DNA from 2 places in the Staphylococcus sp. Ze2 genome. Region 2 is predicted to be linked to the other one. Evidence: riboswitches for the same ligand, from Rfam matches in the RefSeq annotation. Region 2 holds a riboswitch; the other holds the start of a gene.
What was found. A riboswitch is a leader RNA that binds a small molecule or an ion and turns the genes downstream of it on or off. The one in region 2 is predicted to bind lysine.

Region 1 (3,439 bases), 320 kb from region 2:
AAACGAATTGAAACTTTACACTTATCGCCTTTTTCTAAGAATTTACGTCCGTTTTTCAACTTAGTTTGGAAATCATGTTCCTCAATAGTTGGACTTAAACGTATTTCTTTAAGGTTAATTGTTTTTTGTTTTTTCTTCATTTCTTTTTCTTTTTTCTGTTGTTCGAATTTATATTTACCATAATCCATAATTCTAGCAACAGGTGGTTTAGCATTCGGAGCCATGATGACTACATCTAAACCAACTCTATCTGCCATTTCAAGAGCTTCTGTCTTAGTTTTTACACCAATTTGTTCTCCGTCTTGACCGATTAAGCGTAATTCTTTTGCACGAATCTTTTCGTTAACTTGAGTCTGATCTTTTGCTATGGTTGACACCTCCAAGATTTTTACGAAATTATCCCAAGCAAAAAGAGCGAGTATACAATATACCCGCTCTTCTCTACACATGACTTAATCGTGTGTATATAAGACCTGCCAACAGCTTTTGCGTCGCAACAGGTGAGAAGCGGGAGCTTCTACTTGGTTCGTTTCGTATTCAACGTTACCTATCATAACAACAATAATGACATTAGTCAACTGCTTTTTACTATTTATTTATTTCATCCATATCAACATTTTGACGCAAATCCACTTGTTCTAACGGAACGATTTTCGTTCTGTATCTTAACTTATGATAAATGAAAAATGCTAAGAATACAGGTATACCCATATAAGTTATAACGAATCTATTTAAATTAAAATCACCCGTTTTTATAAAGTCTACGTCTTGCCCAACAATAACAAGTACACAGAGTACACCTGCAAATATCGGCCCGAACGGGAATAACTTAGCTTTGTATTTTAATTTTGATTTATCGTAATTTTGTTTGTCAAATGCTTTTCTAAATCTATAATGGCTGATTGCAATACCAACCCATGCAATAAATCCAGTCATACCACTAGCTGCAACAATATATTCATAAGCGTCACCACTTAAATGTTGTAATACAAATATACCTATTACAATAAGCGCTGTGACTAACAATGATACATAAGGCACACCATATTTGTTTGTTTTAGCAAATACAGGATAAGCTAATTTATCTTTACTCATTGAATACAACATACGTGTTGATGCGTACATACCTGAGTTACCCGCAGATAGAACCGACGTCAAGATTACAGCATTCATAAATGATGCCGCAAATGCTAACCCTGCATTTTGGAATACAAGTGTAAATGGAGAGGTTGAAATATCTTCGCCTCCACCCATTAATGCTGCACTATCATAAGGAATTAACATACCAATTACAAAAATTGCCATAATATAGAAAATTAATATTCTCCAAAACACTTGTTTAATTGCTTTTGGTACCGCGCGTTCTGGGTTTTCTGATTCACCTGCAGTGATACCTATTAATTCAGTTCCTTGGAATGAGAATCCAGCGACTAAGAATACGCCTAAGATAGTTAATAAACTACCGCCTAGTCCGTCACCAAGTATTGGTCCGCCACCTTTAGTAAAGGTATCAAAACCAACAAACTCTCCACCCATAATACCTAAGATTGTTAGTAGTCCAATTCCGATAAATATAATCACTGTAACTACTTTAATTAATGCGAACCAGTATTCACTTTCACCGTATACGCGAACAGATAAGGCATTAAGACCAAAAATAATTAATAAGAATAGACAACTCCAAGCCCAAGCTGGCATGCCTGCTAAAGGTGTCCAATATTGTATAACTTGCGCTGCAATCGTAACATCCGCTGCAACTGTAATAACCCAGTTGAACCAATAATTCCAACCTAATGCAAATCCTAGTGATGGATCAACAAAACGTGTAGCATAAGTACTAAATGATCCCGATACTGGTAAATATGTCGCCATCTCTCCTAATGACGTCATAAGGAAGAAGACCATTGCCCCGATAATTGCATAAGCTAATAATGCACCTAAGGCTCCGGCGTCGTGAATCGCTCCCCCCGAAGTCATAAATAGTCCTGTTCCAATACATCCACCAATCGCAATCATGGAAATATGGCGATCTTTTAATCCTCTTTGAACCCCATTGCTTTGATTTTCTTGTTTTGCCATAGAAGCGTCCTTTCTTTAAACTTAGAGGCTAACTTACTATATGATTAAAGAATACAATTTATAGTATAAAAAACCTAAATGCAGCGTTAAATATTTGTACAACTACATTTATTATAATTTTTACTCTATCCCGTAAAAGTATTAATTTTAATCATTTAACCAAAACAAAATGGTTGCATACCTATTAGATATGCAACCATTTTAATAATAGCATTTATATAGGTAGCACATCACATATGTGACAGTCCAGTCTCTTTCGAAAACTGTCCCAACTGATATTGTGTCAATGGTCAATACCAGTTTCGGCATTTTTACCTTTCATGCATTCAACATACGCCCCATACGGCTTCTGAATACTTACTCTTTAAAAATGCAACCTCTAACTCAAATTTAATTTTATATTTAACTCACTAACCTGTAATATACATGATTTCTACATTACTTTCAAGACTATCTTTGTTTTTTCAATCTAATCTCATCGACTAAGTTCCAAATAAACTCGTCTTTCTCTAGAGTTTCTTGATCTTGTGAACCATATTTTCTCACATTCACTTCACTATTTTCTACCTCTTTATCACCTACGACAAGTTGGTATGGGATTTTTTGCATTTGTGCTTCTCTAATTTTATAGCCCATTTTTTCGTTTCTGTCATCAATTTCAACTCGAACACCTTGTGACTTAAGCTCATCTTGAATCAGTCTCGCATAATCATAGTGCAAATCAACATTCACAGGAATGATTTCTACTTGTTTAGGTGCTAACCAAGTTGGAAAAGCTCCTTTTGTTTCTTCAGTTAAGAACGCAACAAAACGTTCCATTGTTGAAACAACACCACGATGAATGACAACTGGTCTATGTTGTTCTCCATCATTACCAATATATGTTAAATCAAATTTTTGCGGTAATAAGAAATCAAGTTGTGCTGTAGATAAAGTTTCTTCTTTACCCATTGCAGTTTGTACTTGTACATCTAATTTTGGACCATAGAATGCCGCTTCACCAATAGCTTCTTCATAATCTAAGCCTAACTCATCAACAGCTTCCTTCAACATGCTCTCTGCTCTATTCCACATTTCATCGTCATCGAAGTATTTCTCTTTGTCTTCTGGATCTCTATAACTTAGTCTGAAGCTATAGTTTTCAAAGTTAAAGTCTTTATATACATCAATAATAAGATTAACAACACGCTTGAATTCTTCCTTAATTTGATCTGGACGAACAAAGATATGCGCATCATTTAAAGTCATACCACGTACACGTTGCAATCCTGACACAGCTCCGCTTGCCTCATAACGATGCATTGTGCCTAATTCAGCAATTCTGATTGGTAGTTCACGATATGAATGTGGTTTATTAGCA
Region 2 (3,439 bases):
ATTATTTTTTAATAGTACTATAATTTTGAAAATTCAGATATCAAAAGTTTGATAAAGGGTTTGAACAGCACGTTCGCCATTCACAGCATCAATAACACATGAAATACTAATTTCTGAAGTTGTTGTTTGATAAAATGAAATATTATTTTCAATTAATGTTTTGAATGCTTTTGAAGCTACGCCCGACATGTCTCTCATGCCAGAACCAATTAAAGAGAGTTTAACGTAATCTTCATTTATCTTAAAGTCTAACGCACTAAACGATTCTTTTAAAGACTCTAAAATCGTAGAAATTTGAATGACATCTGTATCTTTAATCGTAAAGGACATTTGTAATCCTTCCAAATTGATGATTTGTGATATCATATCAACATTAACAGAACCATCTTCTAAATGATTGAATAATGCAGTTAATAATTCATTATCGGGTAGGGGATAACTAATTGTAACGTGCATCATATGCGTATCTAACGCAACGCCTGTAACGGCTTTTCTTTCCAATATTTCAGTTTGGGGCATAATCCATGTTCCTTTCACATTTGATAAAGTTCTTCCTAAGTATAGTGGAATACTATAATTGTTTGCCAATTCTACACTTCTTGTTTCGAGCACACCTGCGCCTAAAGCACTCATCTCCATCATTTCTTCATAAGAGACATAGTCTAAACGCTTAGCATCCTTGTACAGTCTCGGATCTGTTGCATAAACACCATCAACATCAGTATATATTTCACATGATGTGTTATTGCTTGCTGCTAATGCGACTGCCGTAGTATCGGATCCACCACGACCTAATGTAGTTACTTCAAAGTTATCATTAATACCTTGAAAACCTGCTATGACTAAAATGTCATTTTCAGTAAATGCTTGTTCGAATGTATCAGGGTCAATTTCTGCTATACGACTCTTCAAATGATGGCCAACAGTCTTAATACCTGCTTGATAGCCAGTCATAGCTTTGGCGTTAATACCGATATCATTTAAAACCATCGATAAATAAGAAACTGTTTGTTGCTCTCCAGTGGTAAGCAAGAGGGCAAGTTCTTGATCTTTAGGGCTACTAGTTAAAGTCGAAACATTGGCCATTAATTCATCTGTTGTTTTACCCATAGCACTTACAACCACAATTAATTGTTCACCTTGCTCAACTCGTAATCTAAGCATTTCGGCAATATTTTTAATTTTAGTAAAATCACTTACTGAAGAACCTCCAAATTTTAAAACACTTCTTTCCAATTTCTATATCCTCCTCAACGAATAGGGGAGAATCACAGTATTATAAAAAAAGAACAAGTTCGGAATGCGAACCTGTTCTATAATATATATACAAGTGATGCACTCCATTATTTTAAAATAATGACAGACTCTTAGCTCTTAACCATAAAGTCCAACGTGTTATAAGCTGCTATTATAACTGTTTCGGCATCTCACCCTTTCAAAATTAGCTGCTAGCAGGCAGGTTCTTCTAATAATTACTAATGATTGATGCGCCTCATCAAAACCATATTTAATTTTTTGTTTATGATTCATATTATACATAGGCATACATGTACTGTAAACCGCTTTTACAAAGTTTTTTTAATTTACTGAAAAATATAATGTTCTATAAATTATTTTTGCAACTTATGTGTAAAAAGTATCGAAAAGTGCCTTGTATTTTTATTTTTTTAATTTTAATACTTCGGAGAGTGAACTAAAATTCTTCATAAACTGCCGGATCTTGTCCTTTTAATCTACCATCTTTTTGAGTTAATGTATTTATTTTTTCTATATCCTCATGCTCTAAAGTAAAATCAAAAACTTCTTTATTTTGAATTTGTCTAGCAACAGAAGTTGCTTTTGGAATAGGGACCACACCTTTTTGAATATGCCATCTCAAAATAACTTGAGGAATAGTTTTATCATATTTTGTTGCTATTGCCTCAATATCTTTATCATTTATAACTTCTGAAGCACGACCAAGAGGACTCCATGCTTGTGTGATGATTCCTTTGTCATTGTGATAACTAATCATATCTTCTTGATTAAAATAAGGGTGTAATTCTATTTGGTTTACTGAAGGCAGAACTCCTGTTTCTTGTTCTAACGTTTCAATGTGTTCAGGTAAGAAATTACATACGCCGATAGATTTAATTAATCCAGCACTTTGTGCATCAATCATCGCTCGCCAAGCCTCTACAAATTTACCTTGTCTTGGATTCGGCCAATGTATTAAGTATAAATCGATATATTCCACATTCAAACGATAAATCGATTCTTGAATAGCAATCATTGTCGCATTATAGTCTTGATAACGTCCAGGAAGTTTAGAAGTTACAATAATTTGATCTCTTGAGACATGACTCTGTTCAATCGCTTTACCAACGGCGCCTTCATTCTCATAATTGTACGCAGTATCTAATAAACGATAACCTTGATTTAGCGCGCTAACAATCGCATGCACCCCTGATGCGCCATTTAACTTATATGTACCAAAGCCTATTTGGGGTATTATCTTTCCATCAATCATATTTAAATTTTGCATTTTCAAATTCCTCCTAGCTTAAACTTATAATTATTATATAATTCTAGAAAAGCTTTTCAAAGTAATCGGCCCATTCAACGTTTCTTTTATAAACATCAAAAGGGGAGTAATAAAAAAAGTCTGTCAGATTATAATCTGACAGACAAACATATTTCCACTCTTTTTATTTAGTTATAATTTAACAATCAATAATTATTTCGTTAATACGCCAGTTTCTTCTAAATAAGCTTGGTATGAAATCTCTTTAGATACAGATCCAGCTGGATTTAAGTCGATTACACGATTTGCGATTGTATTGATGAATTCAAAGTCATATGAAGTGAAAATAAGAGAACCTTTAAAGTTCTTCAAGCCATCATTTACAGCAGTGATACTTTCTAAGTCTAAGTGGTTCGTAGGCTCATCTAGCAATAGTACGTTTGCACTTGATAACATCATTTTACTTAGCATACAACGCACTTTTTCTCCACCTGATAGCACGCTTGCTTTTTTCTTAACTTCTTCACCACTAAATAACATACGACCTAAGAAACCACGTAAGAACGTTTCAGTTTGCTCATCCTCAGGCGCGTATTGGCGTAACCAATCGACAAGATTCGTGTCAACACCTTCAAAGAATTCTGAGTTATCTTTAGGGAAGTAGCTACGAGATGTAGTAACACCCCATCTTACTGTACCTTCATCAGGCTCCATTTCTCCGGCTAGTATTTTTAGTAATGTTGATTTAGCAAATTCACTATCTCCAATTAATACAGCTTTATCGTTTGGATCCATTGTAAATGAAATGTTATCAAGAACTTTAACACCATCTATTGATTTCGATAGGTTTTCTACAAATAATAAGTCATTACCAATTTCACGTTCTGGTGTGAATTTTACAAATGGATAACGTCTAGAAGAAGGTTGAATATCATC

Region 1: another riboswitch for lysine. It lies ahead of ACM591_RS07020 (amino acid permease); the one in region 2 lies ahead of ACM591_RS08730 (aspartate kinase).

What each region holds. Positions count from the first base shown of each region.
Region 1 is NZ_CP183486.1:1,520,977-1,524,415, reverse strand. It holds gene infC (translation initiation factor IF-3) at 1-377, opposite strand, end outside; ribosomal protein L20 leader region at 401-529, opposite strand; gene ACM591_RS07020 (amino acid permease) at 589-2,079, opposite strand; lysine riboswitch at 2,295-2,469, opposite strand; gene thrS (threonine--tRNA ligase) at 2,530-3,439, opposite strand, start outside.
Region 2 is NZ_CP183486.1:1,839,144-1,842,582, forward strand. It holds gene ACM591_RS08730 (aspartate kinase) at 34-1,236, opposite strand; lysine riboswitch at 1,326-1,504, opposite strand; gene ACM591_RS08735 (aldo/keto reductase) at 1,694-2,524, opposite strand; gene ACM591_RS08740 (ABC-F family ATP-binding cassette domain-containing protein) at 2,717-3,439, opposite strand, start outside.